2 regions of the Alteromonas sp. I10 genome follow, and region 1 is predicted to be linked to the other one. Evidence: riboswitches for the same ligand, from Rfam matches in the RefSeq annotation. Region 1 holds a riboswitch; the other holds the start of a gene.
What was found. A riboswitch is a leader RNA that binds a small molecule or an ion and turns the genes downstream of it on or off. The one in region 1 is predicted to bind thiamine pyrophosphate.

Region 1 (14,932 bases):
CGCTTTCGCTTAACTCACTCAGCACGCCACCTGACGAGGTAGACAGCACAGGGTCCCATACAACGAAGGGGCGAGGGTTAGATGTTTTTTGAATACGTGCACACAACAACAGCGCTTGCTCATCATTAGCAATAGCGCCAATTTTAATAGCGCGTGGTGGGGTATCTTCAAACAGCACCTGCCACTGCTGATTTAATGCCGACGCGCACATGCTTTCCTTACTAAGCATGATTGAGTTGGACTGCACGGTAAGTTGTGTAGTGAGCACACAAGCATGGATGTTCAGATCGGCCAATGTAATGGCGTCGCGGGTAACGCCCGCACCACCGCTACAGTCAACGCCTCCCACACACCACACTACAGGAAGTGCAGTGGTGAGGTTGTTGGATGCAGGGCTTATGGACGCTTTCGCCATCATGGTAGCTCTACCTTGCTATCTGCAGTGTGATAAAGCTCTGCGCCAGACTGATTGAATGCCTGGGCCATCTCTTTCATGCCTTTTTCTTTCTCAAACTCTTGCTGCTCTACTTGTTTAGCCACATCGCGCACTTCCTGAGAAATTTTCATGCTGCAAAATTTAGGGCCGCACATAGAGCAGAAATGCGCAACTTTGCCAGACGCCTGCGGCAAGGTTTCATCGTGATAAGCGCGCGCAGTATGTGGGTCGAGAGCTAAATTGAACTGGTCTTCCCATCTGAATTCAAAGCGAGCTTTCGACATGGCGTTGTCGCGAATTTGTGCACCTGGGTGTCCTTTTGCCAAGTCGGCAGCGTGGGCTGCAATTTTGTAGGTGATAAGCCCCTGTTTAACGTCTTCTTTGTTAGGTAGGCCCAAATGCTCTTTAGGTGTTACATAGCACAGCATTGCGCAGCCATACCAACCAATCATGGCGGCACCTATACCTGAAGTGAAGTGATCATAGCCAGGAGCGATATCGGTGGTGAGGGGGCCAAGGGTATAAAACGGTGCTTCGTGGCAGTGCTTAAGCTGCTCTTCCATGTTCGCTTTAATCATATGCATTGGCACATGCCCCGGGCCTTCAATCATTACCTGAACATCGTACTCCCATGCAATTTTCGTCAACTCTCCAAGGGTACGTAATTCAGAGAATTGCGCGTCGTCGTTAGCGTCAGCTACGCTACCAGGGCGCAGGCCATCACCTAGCGACAGCGCCACATCGTACTTAGCGCAAATTTCGCAAATATCGTGAAAGTGCTCATACAGAAAGCTTTGCTGGTGGTGGCTTAAGCACCACTTTGCCATTATCGAACCGCCGCGCGATACAATGCCGGTAACCCGCTTTGCGGTAAGGTGTACGTATTCAAGCAGCACGCCAGCGTGAATGGTGAAGTAGTCTACGCCTTGTTCGGCTTGCTCAATTAGGGTGTCTTTAAACATCTCCCACGTTAAATCTTCGGCTACACCGTTTACTTTTTCTAGCGCTTGATAAATGGGGACGGTGCCAAGAGGAACAGGACTGTTTCTAAGCAGCCACTCTCGGGTTTCGTGAATATTTCTGCCGGTAGATAAATCCATGATGGTATCGGCGCCCCAGCGTGTTGACCACACCAGCTTTTCTACCTCTTCTTCAATAGACGAGGTGACTGCTGAATTACCAATGTTTGCGTTAATCTTTACTAGAAAGTTACGCCCTATAACCATTGGCTCCAACTCGGGGTGATTGATGTTGCATGGAATAATGGCGCGGCCTGCGGCCACTTCCTGGCGTACAAATTCGGGCGTGATGGTATCGGGTAAATTCGCACCAAAGTGTTCGCCTTTGTGCTGCTGCGTCAGTTCGGCATCTTTAATGGCCTGGCGACCCATATTCTCGCGAATGGCAATGTATTCCATTTCAGGGGTAATAATGCCCTGTCTTGCGTAGTGAAGCTGGGTAACGTTTTTGCCTGCTTTTGCTTTTAGTGGTTTGCGGCTGCGAATAAAGCGGAAATCTTCGGTAAAAATGTCGTTTTCACGCTCTTTCGCAAAGCTTGATGAAACGCCCTCTAACTCAAAAGTATCGCTGCGCTCTTCAATCCACTTTTGGCGAAGCGGAGCTAGGCCTTTGTGTACATCTATGTTTTCTAGCGGGTCGCCATAAGGGCCAGAGGTGTCGTACACAGGAATGGGCGGGTTTGGCTCTAAGATAGGGTTTTCTTCGGTGCCACCCACTAAACTGTCGTGTTGGTGAATAAGGCGCATGGCCACACGAATATCGTCACGGCTGCCACACTCGTAGTGGCGTGTTGAATTTGGGTAAGCTTCGCCCGCAAGTTCATTAATGAATTGTTGTGCTTGTTGGCGCTGTTCGCGTCTGTTCGACATAGCATTTTACCTTGTAAATTTAGGTTCTAAAAATGCTTGTCAGGAGTGAAGGAGAATACAAAGTGTGAGTGTAGAAGGGGATAGTCCCGTTACTCTAGCGAGATTGTTGGTAAAGGTTTTGGTGATTACAGCCCTTTACTCCGTTGATGTTGACTTGGGGATAAACTTGAACAGTTTACCTTGAGTGACGAGCAGCACCGTCATGGGTGTGTCTGTATCATCAACAGCAAAACAACTTCGCTTCACAACGCTAAACCACGGTTTAACATTGTGCACATTGTATTTTCTTGTTCCCTTCGCAGGTATTAGCCTGATCAGGTTCTACGGATCCCACTTTCGCGGTCTCAGCTTACTGGGTTAACAGTGAAGCACTCCGACAAGTTGTTTAAGTCAATTCGGGTTGTTGTTGAAACAACCCGAATTGAGAATTCCTTTTTACTATATCTTCAATTTTACGGGTAATACAAGTACTACCAGAAAGCTAAATGAATATTCATCTAGCTGGCTAGCTGCTGACCTTCCTTGTAAAGCTGAAGTGCAGTGGCTGTGTCGTGCTTGCGTTCGCTAATTGCAGACAGCAGCAATAAGTCTTCTTTGCGCGACTTCATTTTAGTGGCTTTAAGCAGGGCTTTTTCCGCCAACACATCATCGCCTGAGTTAAATGCAACTTGGCCTAGCGTGGAGTATAGCGACACGTTTTCTTCGTCTTGCTTTATCCAGCTTTCAAGCAGTCGTAGTGATGGCGATGCATCAGGAATATTAAGCTGCGTGAACAGCGGAAACAGGGCGCTATTCGGGCCACGCTTTTGCCATTCAACTAGCAAATTCTGTGCGTCGGCATGCATACCTTGGTCAAGTAACTGTTGAATGTAGGCCGCGCGGTAAGCATCGTCGTGACGAAGCTTACGAGGTAGGGTTTCCCAATACGATTTAAGCTCGACAGCGCCTTGTTTGCTGGCAATTTCGGCAAACTTACCTTTGGCGATGCGCTGGCTCCATGCGGTGTAATCCGCTTTGGGCAATGCTTTACGCCAGCCTGACAAATTCTCCTGAAGTACTTGCCACTTACCTAACTTGGCAAGAATTTGCGCTTTCAACTGCACAACCTGCTTGTTCTCGCGCTCTTGCTCGTCAAGTTCGTTAAGTTTCTCTAGTGCCGCATCGTATTTTTCTTCAGCCATATCAATACGCGCGTGCATGACCGTTGCGGCTACTTTCGCTTTTGGAAAGTCAGTTGCCTGAACGAGGAAATAACGGGCTTTGGCTAAATCGTTATTGGCAAAAGCAATTTGCGCTGACGCCAAATAGTTAACGCCTTCGAAATCGCCGTTGGTGGTTTTGCTTAGCGCCTTTTGAGCTGTATCAAAATCACCTGCAGCCATTGCGTGTAAGCCGTCGTAAAACGCACGCTTTCGTTTGCGCTCCCCCAAAGTGCCGAACCATTTATGTGAACCTGTGATCAGGCTTAACGCCCACAATACAAGTCGAGATAGTACGTACCAGGCAATGACGGCACCTATCACTAAAATACAAAAGCTAATCACCGTCATTTCAACAGCGGTGTTACCCAGTGATATTAGTACGTAGCCCTTATCGCCTAACAACATCGGGCCAACAATGAGTGCAACAACGAATGCGGCTAATACCGCAAGGGCAATAGCTAACCATTTCATAGTGCACTTGCTCCTTGTCCGAACACCTGTTTAACGCGGCTATCCAATAGACGCTCTAGCGGTTTTTGTGACGCTAGCTCTGTAGGTATTGGGCGCGATACATCGGTAGCAATGAGGTTTTGTAGTGCATCTACAAAGCCCGTTACTTGGCTTTTTTCGGTGTCGAACTTTTCAATAATTAACGTTTGAGCGTATTGAAGCGACTGGCTGTAAAGCCCTGCATCGCCCTGAAGCGCGGCGGTTTGCGCGTGCATAAGCTGTAGACGAAGCTGCTCTTTTGCTAGGAACTGGGCTTCTAGTGAAAGCACTGGCTCAACCGGGCCTTCAATAGTTTTCACCGTAAGAAAATCGTTCACCAACGAACGCCACACCTTCGCAAGGTTCTCCTGCCAGTCGTCAGCTGACTCCGATAAGGTCGTGTCTTCTGCATTGGCGTCTTCTGGTTTTTCGAAGGTATCAAGTGGCAGTTTGTCAATTTGAGCAATCATACCCGTAAGCGCGAGGGCGACGGAACTTTGTGATACAGGGTTAAGCTGTTGTAAGGTTTGAATATCTTCTGCAAGGTTTGCGCGAACCGGAAGTACCGATGGATCGGCCAACGACTTTAAGCGTTTATCTGCGTTAACTAGCAGCAAAATTGCTGTGCGTACGTCGTTTTCTAACCAAAGCTTTCTGCCTGCCATGCGAACTAAGTAATCAGCTTCAGCAATGAGCCAGTCTGCCGGGCGGCGACCTTCCATATTATTTAGTTGCTCAAGGGTCGATTCAGCTTGCAGCGTCAGCTTTTCGTTTTGCGCTTTTAACTCGGCTACCGTGCTTTCTAACGTCTGGTTGGTGCGAGCTACTTTGTCGATAGAGGCAACAAGATCAGCGCGCTCACGCTCAATAGTGTTTAGCTGAGAGGTCGTCGTTTGAAGTGCAGATTCAGAGTCCTTGCTTGCCGACTGTTGCTGCATGTAATACCAGTAACCTGCGCCAGCCATACCAAGCACAATAAGGAAAAGGATGATTACAACAAACCACAGTAGACCATTTCCCGACGATTTCTTTTTAGCAGCACCCGACGATGTTGATTCACTGTGCGTGGCAGAAGATTCGATAACGTCTTTTTCAGCTTCCACTTTCACGAGTTCCTCTTTTTGTGGGCTACTTTCATTGTTGTTGGCCATTCAATACTCCCAGTTATCCTTTACCCAGGCGATGAGTGCCTGATCGGTGGCTCGCTGACAAACCGCTACCTCTTTAATGCCTTGGCTAGTGAGGGTTTTGGCAATTCGGTCGCTCACTGTTAACCATTTAATAGATTTAAGTGCTTGGCCAAATTGCGCAATTAGTTGCAGTGCCATTGCTTCGCTTGTAGCGATAATGCCGCTAACTTCGCCCATTTTCCACCGTTTTGTGTAAATTGGGCTTGTAAGTTGCTCTCTCTTATAAACGCAAAAGCTATTAACTAAAATACCTTTTTCGTCTAATCCTGTGGCTATGGCGTCGCGCCCACCTTCACCCTTAATGATAACGACATGCTGACAGTTTGCCTCATTAAGTTGGTGCATTGCCAGTATACCTTCGGATGTATGGGCTTCGGGAATAGCAACCTGCGCCGATGAAAACGCCTGAATTCCCGCTTGTAATTTTCGTGCAGTGGCATCGCCCACAGCTATGATCAATGGTAATTCGTTAGCCGTTTCGCGTAAGCCTTCAATAACGGTGTCTACAGCATATACGCTGGTAACAACAATTGCGTTTACTGCATTTGACGCTAAAAATTCTGCAGCAGCTTTTCTTTCAGACGAAATATCAATGATGTTAGACGTGGCAACGCCTACCGCGTCAATTCCGGCTTTTTCAAAGGCAGAAGCGCTTGCTTTTAACTTTGGCAGTGGGCGTGTAAACAGCAACATACTATCGAATTTTCATCCTTTTATTTTACTGCGTAAACCTGCACGCATTCGACAAACTATAACTTAGTTATAAAGCGCCTTTAAGATTTCACCGGCACCTTGCTCAAGAAGGGATTCCGCTACTTCAACACCAATATCTGCGGCTTTTTCTCGCGACGCTGTAGCAGAAGCAAAGAGCAGTTCTGAACCATCTGGCTTACCAACCATACCGGTTAGTGTCAGCACATCGCCATCAAGCGTGGCAAAGCTACCAATAGGTACTTGGCAGCCGCCTTCCAATCTCTCGTTCATGGCGCGTTCCGCAGTAACGCGTGTATTGGTGTCCGTATGGTTCAGCGCCTGTAGCAACTTAATTAGCTCTTCATCGTCGTTACGGCACTCAATACCTACGGCACCTTGTCCAACGGCGGGTAGTGAAATATCAGCGGGTAACGGCATGCGAATACGAGATTCCATTTCAAGGCGAATAAGGCCAGCAGAAGCTAAGATAATGGCGTCGTACTCACCTGCGTCTAGCTTGGCTAGACGAGTATTCACGTTTCCGCGCAGGTCCTTGATGATAAGGTCAGGGCGATACTTGCGAATTTGGCACTGTCTGCGAAGGCTAGACGTACCTACTACTGCGCCCTGGGGTAGGGCATCTAAACTGTCGTGGTTATTTGAAACAAAAGCGTCGAACGGGTTTTCTCGCTCACAAATAGCGTGAAGGCCAAAACCTTCAGGAAATTCAACCGGTACGTCTTTCATAGAGTGCACGGCAATATCGGCACGGCCTTCAAGCATGGCAATTTCAAGCTCTTTTATGAAAAGTCCTTTACCACCAATTTTCGCCAGAGGTGTATCTAAAATTTTGTCGCCCTGCGTGCTCATAGGCACAAGCTCAACGGTCATTGACGGATAATGCTCCAACAATTTTGCCTTCACATACTCTGCTTGCCAAAGCGCTAAAGCACTTTTTCTAGTAGCAATTCGAACGGTGCGGGTAGTGTTGAGGTGACTCATGGCTATTCCAAACTATATAAAAAGAAACTAAAACGATGTATCACAAAACGTCATACGATATACCCCGTAGTATACGCATTTTCTGTATTAATGTTTGAAATTAGGCGCAGTTTTCTCCTTGGTTATTATTAGACATTCAGTCTATGCTGAAAGGAATAATGGTCAATTAGTTTTAAATGCGGAGATAAGTCTTTTTATGGACAGTTCGTCGTTGCGTCAATTACTTAGAAGTGCTCAGCAAGATGAAGCGGAAGCAAAACGAAGGCGCTTAACGCTATATTTCATATCTTATGTTGGTGGCACCATTATGGCGTTTATGGCGTGGATCAACATGGGCACAAACAACCCATTGCTCGTTGGAACGCTGGCGGGGTCAGCTGCTTTTGTGTACGCCAATGTGGCGTTATCCCATATGTTCCCTCGCGTCGATGTCTTTTATTATTTAGCAGGCTTAGTGGTAGCATTTACCATAAACGGCTTGGTTTATACCGGCGGGCTCAATAACACTGGGCTTTATTTTATTTTTCCCCTGCTTTTTATTCAGATAGTTGTTGTGCGTTTCAAGCCCGCCATGGTTTACGTAGCAGTAACCATGGGTATCGCTATTTTTATGCTCTACAATCAAGAAAAAATAGTGGCTGAGTACCCAGCAGAGCATGTCTCCCGCTTCTTAATCGCTACGTTCTGTTTCATTTGCGTCGCCTTTATAGGTGAAAATTTCTGGCATCAAAGTAGAAAAGAAATGCTGCGTGAAAATTTAGAGCGCATGCGTCAGGCTAATACCGATCCACTTACAAAACTTCCCAACCGGCGGTTTCTTGAAGCTGTTTTTTTTGAACGCGCAATGCAAGATCCCGGTGCTCATTTCCCTTTAAGTGCGGTGGTGGTAGATATTGACCATTTCAAAACAATCAACGATACCTATGGCCACGATATTGGTGACGAAGTGCTTATACACATCACTCGCCTAATGAAAGAAGCAGTAAGAACTACTGACGTGGTGGCAAGAACCGGTGGTGAAGAATTTTTGGTTCTATTCCCTCATGCGACGTTGAGCCAAGCGGTAAAATTAGCGGAAAAAATGAGGAAGGTGATTGAAGCTAATCCGTTTGTAGAGGGTGATGTTAATCACTCGATAACCGCAAGCTTTGGTGTAGCCACTGCGCTTACTGATACAAACTTGCACGCTTGTTTGAAGCAGGCCGATGACAACCTTTACAAAGCTAAAAATGCGGGGCGCAACAGAGTCGTCGAATAGTTATTGGAATAAACGCGAAATAAAGAAAAGACGGAAGGCGCAACTTTGCAATCGATAGACGTGTACCCACTTACGCTAAGAAGAAAGCTGGCTTTTGTTGCTTCACCAGCTTTCTCTTTTGTTCAAATACTAGGGCCTGTTGAGCTTTATTATATGAACGTAATTTGCAGCAAGGGCCAACAGGCTCTTAAGACATTACCCTAGAACTTTTTGAAGCCACGCACTAATGTCGTTAAGCTCTTGCATACAAACATTGTGCTGCATGGTGTAAGTCTGCCACGTGGCATTAAAGCCACTTTCGCTCAGTGTTTTGAACGCAGCATTGCCCATAAATACCGGCACCACTTCGTCTTGCTCACCATGTGCCATCATAATTGGCGTTTCGCGGTTTGTGTCTTTTGCTTCGCTTCCAAGAAGTGATGGCTCGCACATATAAGTAGATAGAGCGATAACACCTGCAAATTTATTGGCATATCTAGGTGCTAAGTGCAGAGCAATAACACCGCCTTGAGAAAATCCTGCAAGTACAATACGTTCGCTAGGAATGCCACTTTCAATTTGTGCTTCGATAAGCGCTTCTACCTGAGCAGCCGACTCTTTTACACCCTCTAAGTCCGCACGGCTTTCAAAATCTAACGATTTGATATCGTACCAAGCGCGCATTCTCATGCCGCCATTGATAGTCACAGGGCGTTCTGGAGCGTGAGGAAAAATAAATTTAACCGCCATTGATTCGGGCAGTTTTAGCTCGGGTACAATAGGCGCAAAACCATGGCCTGAATCGCCAAGACCGTGAAGCCAGATAACGCAGGCATCAGGCGTAGTGGATGGGTTTATCTCTACGCACGGCAGAAGTTGCTGAGTCATGCTTTATTTCCTAGTTTTGGGGTCAGAGTACATTTAGGGCCAGAAAAAGTACTCTGACCCCATTAATTTTTGCTGTGGTAACCCATCGGCATAAGCTTGATAGAGTGAACCAAGTTTTCACTATGCAATGAAAGGTACGGCACAACCGCTTAATATGCTATCATTGCCACTTGAAATCACCACATTTTGAAAGAATTTTAATACCCTATGGCTTCACTACTCGGCAACTTATTCATTCTTGCAGCTCCTTCTGGAGCAGGAAAATCAAGCCTTATAAAGGCGCTAATGGAAAAGTATGAAAGCAATACAGCTACGCCAATGCAGGTGTCTGTATCTCATACAACACGTCAACCTCGTCCGGGTGAAGTCGACGGTGTGCACTACCATTTTGTGAGCCGAGAGCAGTTTGAAGCGCTGATTGAACAGGGTGTGTTTTTTGAATACGCAGAAGTATTTGGCAATTATTACGGCACGTCCCGCGTGACGATTGAACAAACTTTGCACCGTGGTATTGACGTATTTTTAGATATCGATTGGCAGGGCGCGCGCCAAGTCAAAAAGCTTATGCCAGACACATGCGGTATTTTCATTCTTCCGCCTTCACTCGACGTGCTAGAGCAGCGTTTAAATAATCGCGGTCAAGACAGTGAAGAAGTCATTGCAGGGCGTATGGCGCAAGCTGTAGCTGAAATGTCTCATTTTAATGAATTTGATAGCGTAATTATCAACGACGACTTTGCGACTGCGTTAAACGATTTGGAAGCCATCGTGACAGCACAGCGACTTCGCACGGGAAAACAACAAATGCGCCATCAAGTGCTATTGGACGAACTGCTCGGTAGCGCGTAAGCTTAACTTAACAATACGTGTTTTGTTTTAGCATCGAACGATCGCTGCATAAATTGCATGATCTGACTGCTTCAAATTCAAACAAAACGCTAGGATCGCGCTACGTATCTGTGTATACTACGCGGCCGTTTTTTGAATAACTTGCTCAACCTAATTTTCGGAGAAATACATGGCTCGCGTAACTGTAGAAGATGCCGTAGATAAAATTGGTAACCGCTTTGACCTAGTGCTTGTTGCTGCACGCCGTGCACGTCAAATTGCCACTGAAGGCAAAGATCCTATGGTTGACGTTCAAAACGATAAGCCAACTGTTACAGCACTTCGTGAAATTGAAGAAGGTTTGGTAACAGCTGCTACGCTTGAACAAGCAGAACTTCAAGCTCAAGAGCAGCAAGAACATGCTGAATTTGCATCAGTAGCAAACATCCTATCTGATCAATAAAACCTCTTTTTAACGGTTTTATCGGTATTTTAGCGCCAGTGCTTTGAAAAAAGCACTGGCGCTTTACTTTTGGCGTATTGGCTTCTTGCACAATTAAACGTATTCTTAGGGTTGTAACGTTAGATAAGGGTCACGCTTCACTGTGTATTTGTTTGAAGGTTTAAAGCAGAAAGTTTTAGAGTACTTACCAGCCGACCGCGTTCAGTTGGTACAAGAATCTTTTGTGCTTGCGCAAGAAGCGCATGACGGACAAATGCGTTCAAGCGGCGATCCGTACATTACTCACCCAGTTGCAGTCGCCGGTATTTTGGCTGACATGCACCTTGATCACGAAACGATCATGGCGGCACTCCTTCACGACGTTATTGAAGATACCCATTACAGCAAAGAAGACTTAGCCGAAGCTTTTGGTGATACCGTTGCTGAACTGGTAGAAGGGGTAAGTAAGCTAGATAAACTCGCGTTTAGCACTAAACAAGAAGCGCAGGCGGAGAACTTCCGTAAAATGATGATGGCCATGGTGCAAGACATCAGGGTTATTCTTATCAAGCTTGCTGATCGCACGCACAACATGCGTACGCTCGGGTCATTACGACCAGACAAGCGCCGCCGCATTGCGCTAGAAACGCTAGAAATCTACGCGCCAATTGCCCACCGCTTGGGTATTCACGACATTAAAAATGAGCTTGAAGATTTAGGTTTTCAGGCCATGTATCCTATGCGTCATCGCGCACTAAAGTCTGCTGTGCGCCAGGCCCGCGGTAATCGTAAAGAGATTATCGAAAACATTCGCGAAGAGCTGAACACTCGTTTAGACGCCTATCAAATTGAGTCGAATGTACTGGGTCGCGAAAAACACCTGTATTCCATTTACCGCAAAATGAAAAACAAAGAACTGATGTTCAATGAGGTAATGGATATTTATGCGTTTCGCATCGTTGTTCAATCGGTAGATAACTGTTATCGCGCCCTCGGTGCTATGCATGGGCTGTACAAGCCTATTGAAAACCGTTTTAAAGATTATATCGCTATCCCTCGAACCAACGGCTATCAGTCGTTGCATACGTCATTAATTGGTCCGCACGGCATTCCTGTGGAAATTCAAATTCGAACCCAGGAAATGGACCAAATGGCAGACAAAGGGGTGGCGGCGCACTGGCTTTACAAAGAGCCTGGTGATAATGGCACCACCGCACAGCTTCGAGCGCGCAAGTGGATGCAAAGCTTGCTTGAGCTTCAGCAGTCGGCCAGCTCATCCTTTGAATTCATCGAATCGGTAAAAACCGATTTGTTCCCTGATGAAATTTACGTATTTACACCAGACGGACGTATTATCGAGTTGCCAATGGGCGCAACCGCTGTTGACTTCGCTTATGCCGTGCATTCCGATGTGGGTAATACATGCGTAGGTGTGCGCGTAGAGCGCAGAAACTTTAGCTTAAGTAAGCCCCTTGAAAACGGTCAAACCGTGGAAATTATTACCTCGCCGAAAGCGAAGCCAAATGCAAATTGGCTAAACTTTGTGGTGAGCGCTCGCGCGCGAACGCGTATTCGTCAGTATCTGCGTAAACAGCATTCTCAAGAAGCGGTGAACATGGGTAACCGTCTACTTCGTCATGCGTTAGGCAGCGTTAAACTAGACGATATTCCAAACGAAGATATCGAACGTGTGGTGGCCGAAACTAAGCATGCTAATTTTGACGATTTGCTAGTAGATATCGGGCTTGGTAACGAGCTAAGCGCAATTGTAGCGCGCCGTTTATTGGGTGAAAGCACAACAGATTTATCAGATAAGAAAGGTAATGTGGCTATTCGCGGCACAGAAGGCCTGCTTGTTCACTATTCTCGTTGTTGCCATCCTATTCCAGACGATGAAATTGTTGCGGTTTTAAGCCCCGGCCGCGGCATGACCATTCACCAAATTGGGTGTAACAATATTCGCAAGCTAACACGCGAAGAGCCTCAACGCGTGCTGCCCATGCAGTGGGACGACAACCCGCAAGGCGAATTTAAAGCGTCATTGCGTATAGAGTTGTTTAACCATCAGGGCACACTGGCAACTTTAACGAACACCATTTCAGGGTGCGATTCCAATATCATTGGTCTGCAAACTGAAGAGAAAGAGAGTAATATCTACTTTATTGACCTTGAACTTACCACGCACAACCGTGTGCACCTGGCTCGCGTAATGAAGAAAATACGTACCATGCCGGAAGTTCAAAGAGTGTCTCGTCATAGTCAATCACGACACTAATTACTACACTATTTAGGAACTACTATGTCTAAGTCTATTATTCAGACCGATAAGGCACCTGCTGCTATTGGTACTTACAGCCAAGCGGTTAAAGCAGGTACTACCGTTTATCTTTCAGGCCAAATTCCTCTTGTTGCTGAAACTATGGAAATGGTTTCTGACGACTTTGAAGCGCAAGCTGTACAAGTTTTTGAGAACATTAAAGCTGTGTGCGACGCGGCAGGCGGCACCACAAACGATTTAGTGAAAGTGAACATCTTCCTTATCGACCTAGGTCACTTTGCAACGGTTAATGAAATTATGAGCCGTTACTTCACCAAGCCTTACCCAGCACGCGCAGCCGTTCAGGTGTCTGCATTGCCTAAAGGTGCACAAATTGAAATTGATGGTGTAATGGAACTGCCGGAGTAAGCCATGTCACCTGAGCGTTACCAGCGCATAAGACAAGTGCTGGAAAGAAGGCAAACTGATCTTACGGTTTGCCTTGAAAATGTACACAAGCCGCATAACGTATCTGCAGTAGTGAGAACCTGTGATGCAGTGGGTATTCATCGCGTTCACACCGTGTGGGAAAAGAAATATCAGTTTCGTCGCGGCACTGCTATGGGCAGCCAACAATGGGTGCGTCAAACCAATCACGATAATATCAACGACGCGATGGCTGAACTAAAAGGCCAAGGCATGCAGGTGCTGGTAACCCACTTATCTGATACCGCTGTCGATTTTCGTGATATTGATTACACCAAGCCAACGGCTATTTTGTTTGGTCAGGAGAAATACGGTGCCTCTGATGAGGCGAAAGCCGTTGCCGATCACGACATTGTTATTCCTATGATGGGCATGGTGCAGTCGTTGAACGTATCGGTGGCCGCAGCGCTAGTACTTTACGAAGCCCAGCGCCAACGTACTATTGCAGGTATGTATAACACCCAGCAGTTACCAGAAGAAGAGTGCCAAGCATTGGCCTTTCAAAATGGTTACCCGCGGCTGTATAAGCTTTGCCAACGCAAAGGTTTGCCTTTGCCTGCTATTAACGCCATTGGTGAAGTGGATGCCGACGATAGCTGGTGGAAAGAAATGCAGATCACAAAAGCAGAAGCAAACGCGCTAGAGGCCGACTAGGGCCTAACCTATTGGTTGCACTTTTAGTTTTGCTCTTACTTGTATAAGGGCCAGCGTAAAAAACTGGCCTAAAGCGTACTCGCCAACCCCTCAACAATCCTTTACACTTCTTTTCCTATAACACGTTGAATAACACCAGCTTGTGCCAATTCAAAGGTTAAATAGTTAATGTTCCAAAAGAAGGATATCGCTTGATGCAAGCACTGGCCACTACACCCATTACTGCGCTTAAAGGCGTAGGCGCAAAGGTGGCAGAAAAGCTTAACAAAATAGGTTTGTTTACCCTTCAAGATATTCTGTTTCATCTCCCTCACCGCTACGAAGACAGAACCCGTATTTATAGCGTGGCAGAGTGCCGCCCGTTTACCCATGTAAGCGTGCAGGGCGAGGTAATGAGCGCCGACATTCAGTACGGAAAGAAGCGCATGCTAGTGGTTAAGCTTAGCGACGGTACGGGTACCATAACCTTACGCTTTTTCCACTTTGGTGCAGTGCAGCGGTCTATTATGACGCCGGGAAACACGGTGCGGTGTTTCGGAGAAGTGCGTACTGGAAAGTGGGGCATTGAAATGATGCATCCCGAATTTAAATTAGTGGATGAAGACGCGCCACCATCAGAAGAATCACTAACGCCAGTTTACCCCACCACAGACGGTGTTAAGCAGTTAACCCTTCGCAATTTAACTGATCAGGCCTTAAAACTACTAGATAAAGGCGCGCTGGCCGACCTACTGCCCGACGGTATTTACGATGACCAAATTAGCCTTAATGAGGCGCTTCATTTGGTGCATCGCCCGCCACCCGATGTAGACGTACACGAAATGGAAGAGGGGCTGCACCCTGCTCAGTATCGGTTAATTCTGGAAGAGTTATTGTCACACCACCTAAGTGTGTTGAAAGTACGCAAGCTATCTGACGCCCAGCCCGGTATCCCTATTAAGGTGAATCAGCCGCTTATCGATAAAATGCTCGCTCAACTGCCATTCTCACCAACGGGGGCGCAGGCTCGGGTAGTGGAAGATATTCAAAAAGATATGCAGCACGCGCGGCCTATGATGCGCCTTGTACAAGGCGATGTAGGGTCGGGCAAAACCTTAGTTGCGGCACTGGCCGCGCTATCAGCCATTGGTGCAGGGCACCAGGTAGCGTTAATGGCACCTACTGAGCTGTTGGCAGAACAGCATGCCAATAACTTTCGTGGCTGGCTAGAACCTTTAGGTATTGAAGTAGGTTGGCTTG
Region 2 (14,932 bases), on a different contig from region 1:
ACAGATGAAGATCCAGTATTCTCATCTAACGGTACGTGGGACAACCAAGACCTATATAACAACTTTGGTCGTGACTACCGTCTTAACTACCAAATTAGCTTCTAATTATAGAATCTAGATAAAAAAGGCCGAGTAATCGGCCTTTTTTTATATGTGGATAAATAAATTTACCTTCTAAAGTGCACAGCACCAATAAAGAGAACTTTTCATGAATAGTTATTGGAGTGAATACTGGCAGCAGGGCCACGTTAACTCTTTTGCCGATTCAACAAGTCGTAATTATGAAGGCGAGCTTGCAGAACAATGGTTGGCGTTTTTTAACGAGACAAACGTTCAGGGTGGAAAAGTTGTTGATCTAGCGACAGGAAACGGCGCGCTCATTGACCTTGCAGTAAATGTTGGCAATTTCTGCGAACCTGAATACATTGGTGTTGACTACGCGACCTTAAAAATAGGCGATAGTCTTAAACAGCCAAAGATCAATTTTTTGCAAGAACAGAATATTGAGTCTCTGCCGTTTAAAGATAATGAAGTAACCGCTGTCGTTTCTCAATTCGGTATCGAATACAGTAACTTGGACCTAACACTAAGTGAAGTAAGTCGAGTTTTACGACCAGGCGGAAAATTAAGAGTTGTGGTTCACCGAAAGGAGAGCGCAATTGTTGCACCGAATTTTCAAATTCTAAAAGTGATCCGTGTATTACAGGAAGAGAAGAGTCCGCTAGATGCCCTCAAGCGGCTCGTAAGCGCTTTAAGCAACGCTAAAAAGACCGCTCAGGATAGAGAGAGTATTCGATTAGAGCTGAATGAAAAAGTCGGAAACCTCGTCAGTGAATATCAACAAGCCTTGTACGATACTAATTTCCCCAAGCTCTTGAAGACGGTTATGAATCCAAATGTGTCGTTTGAACGGAAAAAGGCTATCTTTGAAGAATACGATAAAGAATTAGAATCTCACGGTGTTAGATTATCTGATTTAACCAACGCAGCGAGAGATGCTAGTGAAGTTACGTTACTCAAAAGTAAATTAGTGTGTAATGATTTTGTTGATATCACCCTTTCAGACGTGACTGATAAACGAGGCTTAATCGGCACAATAATTCAGGCAGAAAAAAAGAAGTAATCCGACGTGTTTGTAGTCGCTAACTGTGAATTTTTATGCATGACGTATCTCACAAGTTAAATTGTTAACATTCCAATTGCATAAAAGGTGATTAATTGTGCGCTGAGTGTACAATTAGGCTCCACTTCTCAAGTACAAGTGCTTTGCTAACTTGACTCTACCGAGTAATCCATGTGAATATATCACGTTCGTAGTAGTGCATTTTCATATCATTACTACATTCCTGAAACAAAATTGTGAAAGTTTTATACGCCCCTTGCCCGAATATTTTCCTATCGGCGAGGATTCAAATAAGAAATTTGGTTGGGAACTATGTCCAAAATGAGCAAGAGAACTCTTATTGCTTCTACTGTTATGGGTGCATTCGCACTAACAGGTAGCGCAGTCTCTGCAGATACGCTAGAAGATCTTCATAAAGAAGAAGCGAAAATCCACGCGGCTGCAGCGAAATCTCAAGAAAAAATCAATACGTTGTTTGAACAATCTCAAGAACTACTTGTTGAGTATCGTCAAACAGTAGATGAGACAGAAAACCTTAAAATCTACAACGATTACATCGCAAGCCTAGTTGCAGATCAGCAGCGCGGTATCGATTCGTTGCAACGTCAAATCGACAGCATCGAACAAACTAAGCAGGGCATCGTTCCTCTTATGTTCCGCATGATCGATAGCCTTGAGCAATTCATCAAGCTAGACCGTCCAATTCACCTAGACGAGCGTCTTCAGCGCGTTGAGCGTCTTCGTGACCTTATGGCTAACTCTAACGTAACTGTTTCAGAGCAGTTCCGTCAGGTACTAGAAGCTTACCTAGTAGAAGTTGAATACGGTACTAAGATCAACTCTTACCAAGGTACTATCGACGACGCAGGCACAGAAGTTACTGTTGACTTCTTTAACCTAGGTCGTACGGCGCTAGTTGCACTTTCTCTTGACCAAACCCACGCTTGGGTATGGAACAACGAAAGCCGCGCATGGGAAAAACTGGGTGACGAGTATCTGTCTTCAGTTGTTGACGCAGTTAAAATGGCTAATAACGTCATTCCTGCGGATCTGATTAAACTACCAATTAGCGCAGCGGAGTAATTGTTAATGAAACCAGTATTCAAATCTCTTTTAGCCGCTGCGACAGTTGCAGTTGCAGCAACCGGAGCGCAGGCTCAGGAAGCAAAGAGCCTGAAAGATCTTCTAGACCAGGTTCAACAGAACCGCGTTTCTGAAGCTCGCCTAGACAAGCAACGCGAAGCTGAATTCCAATCAGCACGTGCTGACAAACAAGCACTACTTCGCAAAGCACAATCAGACCTTAAAGCTGAACAAGCTCGTGGTGACCGTCTACAGAAGCAATTCTCTGACAACGAAGTTACCTTAAACGAAAAAGCAGCTGAGCTAGACCAAGCTACAGGTACACTTGGTGAAATGTTCGGTGTGGTACGTCAAGCATCTTCTGAAGCTTACGGCCGTATCTCTACATCAATCGTAAGTGCACAATTCCCAGGCCGTGGTCAGTTCCTTGCTGAAATGTCAGAAGACTCTAAAGGTCTTCCAAACATTAAAGAACTAGAAGACCTATGGTTTGCTCTTCAAAAAGAAATGACTGAAGGCGGTGAAGTAGTTAAGTTTACCACTGAAGTAGTTAATCTTGACGGTGGTTCTTCACAACAAGAAGTTGTACGTGTTGGTACTTTCAACCTTGTTGGTGAAGCAGGCTACCTAGCGTATGACGCTGAAGCTGAAGTTGTTCAGCCTCTTGGTCGTCAACCAGATGGTCACTTCGTAGCTTCTGCTAACGATCTAATCGACGCTACTTCTGGTATTGTTCCTTTCTTTGCTGACCCTTCTCAAGGTGCAATCCTTGGTCTATTGAAGCAGAAAGCGACAATGGCTGAGCGTTATCACGCGGGTGGTCCAGTTGGTTACACAATCACTGTTATGCTTGCGATTGGCCTACTAATTGGTATCTACAAAATGATCACGCTAACGATCACTGGTGGAAAAATGCGTTCACAGCTTAAGAACGTAAACAATCCTTCAGAAGGTAACCCACTAGGTCGTATCCTTAAAGTTTACCAAGAGAACAAGACTGCCGATGCAGAAAACCTTGAGCTTAAACTTGATGAAGCGATTCTTCGCGAGCTTCCAAAAATTGAAAGCGGCATCAACGTTATCAAGATTTTCGCAGCGATTGCTCCTCTACTAGGTCTACTAGGTACAGTACTAGGTATGATCGAGACATTCCAAACCATCACTCTATTCGGTACAGGTGACCCACGTATGATGGCAGGAAGTATCTCAATGGCTCTTGTAACTACAGCTCAAGGTATTATCGCGGCTCTGCCTCTAATCCTTACTCACAGCATCGTAGCTTCTCGTAGCAAGTCAATCATCCACATTCTTGATGAGCAAACTGCGGGTATCGTAGCTGCTCACTCAGAGTCGGAGAAAGCGTAATATGAATTACCTGATTGGATTATTCGAATCGGTCAGGGACTTTATCGCTACCGGCGGTGACGTACTATACTTCGTTGCTGCCGCGCTCTTTCTCATGTGGGTTTTAATGATTGAGCGTTACTGGTATTTAACCTCGGTCTTCCCAAAGGTGAAGAAAAACATCATCGCGAATTGGGATGCCCGAGCAGATACCACATCATGGTATGCGCATAGAATCCGTGACGCGTGGATTTCTCAAGCGTCAGACGATCTTAACGCTAGAATGCTGATTATCAGAACCATTATTGCAATGTGTCCATTAATCGGTCTACTTGGAACAGTAACCGGTATGATCAGTGTTTTCGAGACAATGGCAACGCAGGGCACCAGCAACGCTCGTCTAATGGCTGCTGGTATCTCTATGGCAACAATCCCGACTATGGCGGGAATGGTAGCCGCGCTATCTGGACTGTTCATCAGTTCACGTCTTGAAGCGAAAGTGAAGCTGGCAAGAGAAGGGCTAGTTGATAGCCTGCCACATCATTAGAGAGAGAGATTATGGCTCGAAAAGTCAGAACCGAGGAAGAAGATGCACAGATCGACATGACGCCCATGTTGGATATCGTGTTTATCATGCTGATCTTCTTTATCGTTACCACTGTTTTCGTTAAAGAAGCAGGGATCGAAGTCAACAAGCCAGATGCGAGCCAGGCGATTCTTCACAAAAATGCAAACATTTTCATCGCCGTAACTGAAGATGGAAATGTATGGCTAGATAAGCGTGAAGTTGCGCCGGACAGCGTAAGAGCGAATATTGAAAGACTGCTTACCGAGCAGCCTACTGACTACGTAATCATTCAAGCTGACGTAAAAGCGAAGCATGGTTTAGTAGTTGAGATTATGGATCAGGTTAAAGCCGCTGGCGTTAACCGAGTCTCGGTAGCGGCAAGGGGATAAGATGTTACGTATAATTGTATCTATACTTTTAGGTGCTGGTGTTGCATTTGCCCTTTTCGTTCTAATGGCCAAGTTGATTGAAAATTCATCTAGACCAGCAGACGAAGTACCGCCTGCACCGGTTATCGATATTGTAATGCAGGAACCAGACGACCAGACGCAGACGCGTACTCGTGTTCCACCACCACCGCCGCCTCCGCCGCCACAGCCTCCTAAAATGGAGCAAGTTGAGCCGGAAACAGCGGAACCTGATGCAGATGGCTTTAGCTTAGCTATTCCAGCTATCGACACAGGTGGTGTTGGTGTAAACATCGGTGGTGTTGGTGCAATGCAGCGTGATGGTGAAGCAACACCTATCGTTCGTATCGATCCGAAATATCCACCTGATGCAGCCCGTGATGGACGTGAAGGTTGGGTAAGACTGTCTTTCACTATCAACGAAGTTGGTGGTGTTGAAGATATCGAAGTTATCGAAGCTGAACCTAAGCGCGTATTCGACCGTGAAGCACGTCGTGCTCTACGTAAGTGGAAATACAAGCCTAAGATCGTTGATGGCAAGCCGGTTAAACAACCTGGCATGTTCGTACAGCTAGACTTTAAACTGGAGCAATGATCATGATGAAACGTACATTCAAAATGTCAGCCGTTGCTTTAGTGCTAGGTGCAGGTGCGGTGCTTTCAGCACCCGCTGCCCTGGCGCAGTCAGCACCTGTTGTTTGTCCTGGATATGAGAAGGGAAAAACAACGCTAGTAGGTGAGCGTACCGGTAAGAAAGTTCAAAAAGCTTTTGAGTTTTACAATGAAGACCAGCTCACAGAAGCGTTAAATGTACTTTATGAAATCGATCCTTCAGACGATTTTGATAAAGCATACGTTAAGCGTTTTATCGGTAACTTATTGGCTTCACAAGAAGGTGAGGGCGGTAAGGCGTTAAACTACTTGGTCGACTCTGTTGAACCAAAAGTACTTAACGACACTGAGCACTCTCAAACACTTAAATTGATAGGTGATTTGAGCATGCAGGAAGAGAAGTACACTGATGCCATCAAATGGTATAACAAGTGGATGGAATTTACCTGTAAAGAAGATGCTGATGTGTACACGCGTTTGGCGCAGGCGTACTTTGAGTCTAAGCAGTTAGCTAAAATGGTTGAGCCAGCAGACAAGGCAATTGCTTTGTATGAAGAGCCAAACAAGAACCCTTATGTTCTTAAGTTAACTTCTTACTACGAGCGTAAGATGTACCCTGAGACGGTTTCTGTCGCGGAAGAGTTAGTTAAAACTTTTCCTGAAGAGAAGACTTGGTGGTCGCGTCTAGGCTTTTTCTATATCTTAGTTGAAGACTACAAAAAAGGTCTTTCAACGCTAGAACTTGCTTATATGCAGGGCTATCTAGAAAAAGATTCAGAAATCAAAACGCTTGCTCAGCTTTATCAAAGTAACGGCATGCCTTACAAGGCTGCGAAGTTACTTGAAAAGCACATGAAAGAAGGCTTGTTGAAGAATGATGCCGATATGCTTGCTAATATTGCTAACGCGTATCACCAGGCGAAGAACTTCAAAACTGCAGCAAATCTGTACGCACAGGCGGCCGCAAAGAGTTCTGATCCTGAGCATTATCGTAAGCAAGGTACACTTCTACTTGTAGCTGAAGACTACAAAGGCGCTATCAAAGCACTAGAGAACGCTCTAGAGCGTGGTGCTGAAGACCCTGAGAAGATTCACTTCACGTTAATGGAAGCGAACTTCTACGCAGGTAACTTCAAGTCTGCTTACAAGCACGTACAAGAAGCTAAGAAAGATCGCTCTCTACGCCGCAACGCTGCAGCGTGGGAACCTTATATCAAGGAAAAAGCGAAGAACCGCGGTATTAGTATCTAATATGTGGTTTTAGCAAAAAAGCCTCCCTTTGGGAGGCTTTTTTTTGCCCTTAATTTAGTAAGTGAGCTTTTCTCGAATAGGATTATATTTATAGGGCTTTAACACCAATCCGCATAAATCATTAGCCTCTCAGCGGTATTTAAAATGTTCGTAATAGCGGCTTGTTAACGCAGGTATAGTGGCTCTACGCTAAGCTGATTATTTGTACTTTCAGGCTACAGACTTTCTATTATTTGAAAGCAGGCAGAAGTGCTTCTCTTATAACAATAGTGACTTCTTTTAACCCACTTGCTTTTAGGTTTTCTTCGTTTAATGTAGAAACAAGTTGCTTCACATTCATATCTGAATGTGTAAGTACTTTTCTGAGAAAGCGCTTCGTGTTAATGATTTCAACAAGACGCCATAGCGTATATAGTATTGTGTTATTTGGCTTGTTCAGTTGAGTATTTGCGCTTGGTGTAGGCTGAGTCTCTGCATAACGCGCAATTTTATGTAATATCGGCCAAACATCATCTAAAGTGCGTGTGCCTTGGGTAAAATGTACTAACTTTTCTACATAGATTGTCAGTATGCTAATGGGCACGTTGTCTAACTGGTTATCGAATTTAAAGCTCTCTTTTAGCGCTACCAATTCAGAAAGCAGTTTTTTTGCTCTGTTAGAATGAGGATATAACGCTAGTGCACTGGTTTCGCCACTGGCTTTATTAGGCTTTCGCCCATAGTCTACGATCTCAAATCCATTTCTTGTCCAAAAACTGTCTAACTTAAGTGTCGTTCCATAAGAAGTACAGATAGCGTCAATACTTTGCTTCTTGGCTTCATCACTAACTCTTTGTAGCAAGTAACTGCCCATACCCTTACTCTGCGCAAGCGTATCGACGGCAATACGGTTAATACGCCAATATCTAAACGTTGCTGTTTTTGCATCAGCAGACAACAGAGCAAGTCGCTGTGCACCTAAATGCCCTTTAGGACGACGCTTTCCAGACGCAATCCCCAATGCGGTATCGTTCAGGTAGTCGCTACCTTCAGCGTTTATGATTGCAGCACCTATCACGTTGTCGTTGAATTTAAGTATGGCAACAAGTACATCCGGGCTATCCATCAAGCGCATAAAATCATCGGGCGTAGTTTGATAATGGGCTAATGAAAGTAGCGACATTATTTGCTGAAGCGCCTCTTCGGAAATGGTTTTAAACGAACTTATGGAAAAATCGTAATCTATCGGTGGGTTAATACTGTTTTTGAAATTAATCTCGCCAATATTGCGCGCCGCATCTCTGTCCTCAAATAAACAAGTCGTATTGAAAAAGGCTTCAATGGGATCATGTTCGAACCATCGTAACGGCGTTGATAGTCTTAAATGGATAGCTGATGGCGGTAAACTAGGGATGAGTTTGTGAATAAAACCACTGCCTGAACCTTCATAACCCAAAAGCGTAGTACTAAGCACCCACTGCTTGTGGTTGGCTATGATCCGGTATACATCCGGGAGGGGGATTGAAGCCGCTTCATCAACAATTACAACGTCGTACTTTTCATCTTCTGTGGTATATAACAAGGCACTGTCAGGGGGCACCCATTTTACACTGCCAAACGTCGCTGCCTCATTCTTATCACCAAGGATTAGTTGGGTTTGAATGTTAGCGGTGGATGGTTGTTGTGTTCTGACACCTGCTATTTCGTACTGTTGAATACGTGAAAGCACGTTCTTCACATTATCAAAGCGTTCACTGGTTAATAGTACATATTTACCCTGTCTGATTAGGCTTTCAATGAATATACCTAATAATGATGACTTGCCTCTGCCTCTTGGGGCGGTAATCAGCGCGTTTAGTTTATTAAGTGAGTGTGCTTGATATAAACGACTGTATGCCTGCTCTTGCTCTTCTGATTTAAATAGTGAGCCTCTATAGACGTTTGATGTTACGCCTTGGCTAATGCGGTACATAGACGTATCTGGAAGTGTGGTTTTTTCTTCAGTGTGAAATGCCACGTAGTCGTTGTTACGCAGGTGCTTTATAAAGCGTTCGAGGTATCGACTTTGTGTAAGCGTAAACCCCTCCGACAGGAACGAGACCGAAATATTGTTGACCCATTCACTCAATGCAGGGCAAATAAGTATTAAACAACCACTGCGTTTAACGATCCCCGCCACTGCCATCACGTCGCCAGGTTTGAATGAATCGCGACAGTCTAATGTGGCAATGTCACATTCGCTCCCCAGTACTTGTTTGCGGTTCTTTCCCTTAAGTGTATCGCCAGCAAAATTCACAACGCTTATAGATGAAACTTCATCTACAAAGGCTTGAACGCTACGTATGGCAGCTTCACAAAAATCATCATTGCCAGATATTACAAGCATTCTCCGGTGAAGCGGGCAAGTCACGTTTGATAAGTGTGAAGCGTGAGAGCTTTTTTTGCAGCCATTTTCGCCGCTATTTTCAAAGTAGGGGGCTAATAGCCATTCGCGTAATTGAGTTAGCGCCATGAATCAGTTTTTTCGGTATAATCTAACGCTATAGTAGCGATTTATTATGAGGAATTCGAATGCGCTTTCTTTCTCGGCGTCTAGTTATGCCAAACGACCTTAATTACGCCAATTCTTTGTTCGGTGGCCGCGCGTTAGAATGGATAGACGAAGAAGCTGCAATTTGGGCTATTTGTCAGCTAGAAACTAATTGCTTGGTAACTAAGCATATTGGTGAAATTAGTTTCGAATCACCGGCTATGCAGGGTGATATCGTAGAGTTTGGTCTAGAAACTAAAGCTGTAGGCCGTACGTCTATTACCGTAAGCTGCTTGGTACGCAACAAAGCAACCAAGAAAACCATCTGTTTTGCAGACGATATCGTTTTCGTAAAGGTTGACCCTGATACGCGTCAACCAACCGCACACGGCAAAACGTTGGAAGGTTTAAAAGCACAAACTGACGATGAAGTACGTCGCCTAAATATGAATATTGACGCTGAATAGCCCTAAGCTTTCAACGCCTTATATCATATATAAAACCTTACGTTAGCTTAACGTCTTATCTGCTTGACGGCGTGTATCGAACTGGTAGACTCCGTCGCAGAAGTTGAGTTTGCTAGTTTTAGCAGCGCAACACTATACCAAGGGGTGTCCGTTTTCGGTCTGAGATCCACATTCGTGGGAACCCTTAAACCTGATCCGGATAATACCGGCGTAGGGATGGTTCACAATATAGCCTTATCACCTGCCGTTAGACCCGGATCTTTTTTCTTAAATAAGAATAAGAGATCCCATGTATAAAACACTTTTCACACTTTCACTGCTTGCTAGTTCCGTTGCGGCCTATGCGCAACAAACCAATGTAAGTAACACTTCAGATAGCACGCCATCAGATATTGAGCGCGTCATCGTATCTGGTGATTTTCGTCAAACTACACTCGACCAGTTAAGTGCTAGCGCGACCATTTTAGATCAAGAGCGTCTTCGCAGTAGACAGCCGAGCCATATCGACAGTGTGCTAAACAGTATTCCAAACGTAAACTTTGCAGCTGGTGCGTCTCGCGGCCGCTTCGTGCAAATTCGCGGTATTGGAGAGCGTAGTCAGTTCGCCGAGCCTATCAATCCTTCTGTAAGCTTTATCGTCGATGAATTTGATTTTTCAGGCCTTGCTGCGGCAGGTCTTATTTTTGATACTAAACAACTAGAGGTATATCGCGGACCTCAGGCTACCTTATACGGCACAGGTGCATTGGCCGGAGCGGTTAAACTCTCCAGTAATGACGTGGGTAGCGACGCCCCAGACTACGTTGAAGCCCGCATTGGGAACAAAGAGAGTTACCGTATTGAAGGCGCCACTGGTGATGATATCAACACGGATTGGGGCTATCGTGTTGCGCTGGTTCATAATCGCAGTGATGGCTTTGTAGAAAATACGTTCTTAAATAGAAGCGATACCGCGAATATCGATGAAACCGCACTGCGCTTTGCCGTTGAAGGCAGTGTAGATGAGCGAACCACACTAGCGCTTACTTATCGCTGGTACGATATCGATAACGGTTACGATGCATTCTCGCTAGACAATGACAACAAAACGCTGTCTGATGAACCTGGATTTGACGAACACCAAACCCACGCTGTTAGCGCGCGCTCTACAACCAATACAGCAGCGGGCGACTTTATTCTAATTGCCACCCATGCTTCTCACAATATTGCTTATGGATACGATGAAGACTGGACATTCACAGGGTTTCACCCGTGGGGTTATACGTCTTTTGACGCCTATTATCGCGATGTAGAAACACAGACCGGAGAGATGCGTTTCGTGTCATCTGACAGTGCCGCACTTTTTGATGGTATGACTGACTGGACAATAGGCGTATTTTATAAAAGCACGGAAGAAAAGCTGCTGCGTCAGTACACTTATTTGGATAGTGACTTTGCCAGTGAATACACGCCTACGACGACCGCTATATATGCTCAGACTGAAAGTCGTTTGAACGAAAATTTAGTACTTGTAGCAGGGTTAAGAGTAGAAAACTACGATTTTGATTACGCTGATAACAACCAGCTCACTCGCGCGTTCGACACCACCATGGTAGGCGGGAAAGTCGCGCTTCAGTATACACAGGGCGATCACTTCTATTACGGCAGTATTTCACGCGGATATAAAGGGGCAGGCTTTAACCCCGACAGCCGCGTGAATGACAATCAGCGATTCTTCGACGAAGAGTATAACTGGAACTACGAAGTAGGTGTTAAGGGCCCATTACTTACGCCTGACCTAATTGCTCGCGCTGCAATTTTCTATATGGATAGAAAAGATACTCAGGTGAGCGATTTTGACGTTATCACTCGTGATGACGGTACGGCAGGGTTCGTAGATATTATTGATAATGCTGATTTAGGAACAAACAAAGGAGCCGAGCTGGAGCTTAGCTGGATTGCTAGTGAAGCATGGCAGCTTGATGCAAGTGTTGGTTACCTAAGCGCTACCTTTGAAGGGTATACGCTTGCAGACGGTACTGAAGTGTCTGAGCAAAGACAGGCTCAATCACCTAAGTGGACCGCAAACCTGTATAGTGAGTACGCACTTACAGATAACATGCTTTGGCGTGTAGATGTAGATTACAAAAGCGAATACCGTTTTTCTGACGGCCATGATGTAACCTCGCCAAGTACTACGCTGGTTAATTCGGAGATTGTGGTGTTACACGGTGATTGGCAGACATCACTGTGGGTACAAAATGCCTTTGATCGTGAGTTTTACACCCGTGGATTCGGTGGTTTCAGCAACGACCCTCGCGATGAGTATGCCTTCGATGAGCCATATTACCAAATAGGTAACGGTCGTCAGTTTGGCGTTACTGTTAAGTACGCGTTTTAAAATAAAAGGAAACAGACATGCAAGTTATGGTTGAACTGTCGTTGTACCCATTGGTTAACGAATACATTCCACCTATTCAAGATTTCATTGATAGGTTAAATAGCTATAGTGATATTGCAGTTTCAACAAGCTCAACCAGCACGCAGGTTACAGGTGACTATGGTGTGGTTATGAAAGTACTTGGTGAAGAAATGCAAAGGACCCATGAAGAAGTGGGGCAGGCTATTTTCGTTGCTAAGTTCCTAAACTTCGATGCCATGCAATCTAGAAAATCATCTTAATGGCTAACTTTTTTTCTGAGTTTACCTCACAAATTGCCGCTACTTCACTGTTAGAGTGGGTAGCGGTTGTCCTCGCTATTGCCTATGTGTTGTTAGCCGCAAAACAGAACAGCTGGTGTTGGCTGTGCGCCTTTGTAAGTACCGCAATTTACACCTGGCTATTTTGGCAGGTGACTTTGCCATTTCAGTCTGCGCTTAACTTCTTTTATATGATAATGGCGGGATACGGTTATTATCAGTGGTCGAAAGGGGCGGAAGACGGCGATGTTAAGCCAGTGCTTCATTGGCCTCTCTGGGCTCATTTGCTCATTGTGCCGAGTATGTTATTGCTCGCTTGGGTTCTGTCTGAGGTGGCAGGCTCACAGTTCAATAGTGAGTACCTACTATTAGATGCGAGCATTAATTTATTGAGTGTAGTCACAACATTTATGGTGGCGCATAAAATCCTGCAAAACTGGGTTTATTGGTTTTTCATCAATTTAGCGTCCGCCTATTTATACCTGCAAGTGGGTTATGCATTATCTGCTTGCCTGTTCTTAGGCTATGTTGGTTTTGCGGTATTTGGGTATTACCAGTGGCTAGTACAATATAAAAAACAAGGTGAACAGGTTGGATATCATCGCCACGCTGCAAAAGGCGCTTAATCTTAGCGACAGTGCGAAAATTTCGTCACACCCTGCTGGAGCGGTAAATCACGTTTACCGCGTTCAAGAGCTCGCAGATAGTCAGTTACCCTTGATTGCAAATAACCTTCAAAGTAGTGGGCAACCAAAGTCGGATCATAACCCTGTCGACTTAGCGGTGAAATGGATGGGCGATGATGACTTTAGTGGGGTTAATCGTGCGCACCAATTTGCTTTGCAGCAACAGCTTTATAGGTTGGGAGTAGCGCCGCAACCTATATGGTTAAGCGATGATGAAACCATCTGGGTTGAACAGTGGCTAGAGCACAGTGACAGTGCGACGCTTTCAATGCTTGAGCTGGCCAACACCCTCGCTCGTATTCATTCTTTGCCCATTACCGCTAGGCCATTAGATTTAGCATCAAGATGGCAGCATTATATTAATGTTGCACAGCTCGATATGAGCAGTGAGCTTTATCTAAAAGCCCAATCATTGCGGAAACAAGTAATAAAAAGTGAACAAGACGATGACGACTATGTGTTATGTCATAATGACTTGCTAACTAATCACTTATTACTGAGCGCAGATAACTCACTCAAAATTATTGATTGGGAATATGCCGCCATGGGAAACCGCTACTTCGATTTAGCAAGTTGCTGCCTTATCAATAAACTTGAAATCAATGAATGTAGAGAGCTCGTTAAGCATTACGCCAAGCTAATGAATATCGATGAGCACGACGCGATAGCGAAATTTGATCTGCACACCGAGATTGTCGCTATCACTAATGACCTGTGGTTTACTGCGCTTAACGCCAATAAGGTCTAATTGTCATAAACTGCTCCGCATTTAAAGTGACGCTGCATAGAAGTCGGTTTAAAAGCGGGCAATAAGACAAAACACAGGTGATGGATAAAGCCTATTTGGTGTTATTCGATTGAAAAAACAGCGCATTGCGTGTTAATTAAGCATGCAGTGCATGGTAGTGATAAAAAGGCTTTACCTTTTTAATGTCATCCGTATAATGCACAGCGCGCTAGGGGTGTAGTTCGAATTGGTAGAACAGCGGTCTCCAAAACCGATGGTTGGGGGTTCGAGTCCCTCCACCCCTGCCACTTTCTCTTCTTGTGAACGTTTACGTTCAAATCCTAAATCGTTTCTTTGTTAAATTCTTTTTAAATTCTTCTTAAATTTTTTTGGTTTCTGTTGCTAGTGCTTAATTTGCTGCAGCTGTTTTATTTCCTCTTATACCAAGGGCTAGGCATTATAAATTCGCGAATAATACTTAAGAATCAACGCTTATGAATTAGCGCTTGAGCATTAAAGAGCAAGTACAATCCAAGCAAAAGAACGCGATAGTTATTCAACCAAGCCTGCAACTTTAGTAAACTAAACAAATATAATGAACTATTCACGTTAGGTGTTTTTACGCAATGTCTCTTACTTCATATCAGCAGGCGGTTTTACAGGAAATGGGGATCCCTGTTTGGATCACCAAAGACGCCTACACTGAGCTAAAGCAGGAAGACCAAGCGAAACAAAACAACGCCAATGCAGCACAACGCAACGTCGGCAGTACAAATAGTTCATCGACACAGTTACCCTACAGCCAAAACGCTCAAACCAATAAGCCGCCTTCAACGCCAATATCTCAAGAAGAAAAGCAATCACGGCTTGCTCAGTTGAGAGCAAATGTTGGCAGTAGCGCGAAAGATAAGGCTAAGCCTAAAGACGGCGGGGCAGCAAAACTTTCCACGCTTGGCGCATCGCACAATGAAGGGAAAGTAGGGCAAACCGAAACAGGTGCTTCACAGTCACACAACACTTCGCCGTCTTACGACAATGCGGTTGCCTCGCAAGAGTCTTTAACAAAGTCTATTGGCGCAAAAGGGCTGGTATCGCCTGAAGGTATCCCGTTAAGTGCCGAACAGAAAGCAAAATCACAGCAATGGCTGAAGGACTTGCAGCTAGCCTGTGTTCAGTTGGGTATACCGTCACAGTGGGCTAGCACCATAATGATTGGCCGTACGCTATCGGTAACCGAAACGGCCATTATATTGCCAGCCACACCGCTTAAACTCACAGCTGTGCAAAAACGGGAGCTGTGGGCGCAGCTTATCAGCGCAGCACGCGAATTAAACCATTCAGCTAACGGCCAGTAGTCGCGTCGATGAAGTTAACAATCGTACCGCCACAAGGCTTTAACGAGCACATTGAACTTGCGCATGCTATCCATCAAGAGGCACAAGTGTCGCCTTGGAAACTAAGTACCTTCGCGGATTG

Region 2: linked by a shared signal. The riboswitch ahead of BZA03_RS00815 (TonB-dependent receptor) and the one ahead of thiC (phosphomethylpyrimidine synthase ThiC) in region 1 are both predicted to bind thiamine pyrophosphate.

Annotation. Positions count from the first base shown of each region.
Region 1 is NZ_QJJN01000006.1:232,438-247,369, reverse strand. Features, by position in the region: gene thiE (thiamine phosphate synthase) at 1-418, opposite strand, end outside; gene thiC (phosphomethylpyrimidine synthase ThiC) at 415-2,325, opposite strand; TPP riboswitch at 2,600-2,711, opposite strand; gene BZA03_RS13480 (heme biosynthesis HemY N-terminal domain-containing protein) at 2,823-3,998, opposite strand; gene BZA03_RS13475 (uroporphyrinogen-III C-methyltransferase) at 3,995-5,167, opposite strand; gene BZA03_RS13470 (uroporphyrinogen-III synthase) at 5,168-5,899, opposite strand; gene hemC (hydroxymethylbilane synthase) at 5,963-6,901, opposite strand; gene BZA03_RS13460 (GGDEF domain-containing protein) at 7,098-8,159, shown strand; gene BZA03_RS13455 (alpha/beta hydrolase) at 8,355-9,026, opposite strand; gene gmk (guanylate kinase) at 9,234-9,875, shown strand; gene rpoZ (DNA-directed RNA polymerase subunit omega) at 10,045-10,317, shown strand; gene spoT (bifunctional GTP diphosphokinase/guanosine-3',5'-bis pyrophosphate 3'-pyrophosphohydrolase) at 10,460-12,571, shown strand; gene BZA03_RS13435 (RidA family protein) at 12,596-12,982, shown strand; gene trmH (tRNA (guanosine(18)-2'-O)-methyltransferase TrmH) at 12,986-13,693, shown strand; gene recG (ATP-dependent DNA helicase RecG) at 13,888-14,932, shown strand, end outside.
Region 2 is NZ_QJJN01000001.1:190,519-205,450, forward strand. Features, by position in the region: gene BZA03_RS00765 (TonB-dependent receptor domain-containing protein) at 1-105, shown strand, start outside; gene BZA03_RS00770 (class I SAM-dependent methyltransferase) at 209-1,123, shown strand; gene BZA03_RS00775 (DUF3450 domain-containing protein) at 1,445-2,206, shown strand; gene BZA03_RS00780 (MotA/TolQ/ExbB proton channel family protein) at 2,213-3,571, shown strand; gene BZA03_RS00785 (MotA/TolQ/ExbB proton channel family protein) at 3,573-4,097, shown strand; gene BZA03_RS00790 (biopolymer transporter ExbD) at 4,109-4,507, shown strand; gene BZA03_RS00795 (energy transducer TonB) at 4,509-5,120, shown strand; gene BZA03_RS00800 (tetratricopeptide repeat protein) at 5,123-6,388, shown strand; gene BZA03_RS00805 (GNAT family N-acetyltransferase) at 6,618-8,879, opposite strand; gene BZA03_RS00810 (acyl-CoA thioesterase) at 8,939-9,364, shown strand; TPP riboswitch at 9,495-9,598, shown strand; gene BZA03_RS00815 (TonB-dependent receptor) at 9,654-11,744, shown strand; gene BZA03_RS00820 (hypothetical protein) at 11,762-12,025, shown strand; gene pnuC (nicotinamide riboside transporter PnuC) at 12,025-12,669, shown strand; gene BZA03_RS00830 (phosphotransferase) at 12,626-13,477, shown strand; tRNA gene BZA03_RS00835 (tRNA-Trp) at 13,688-13,764, shown strand; gene BZA03_RS00840 (alanine acetyltransferase) at 14,083-14,811, shown strand; gene rimI (ribosomal protein S18-alanine N-acetyltransferase) at 14,820-14,932, shown strand, end outside.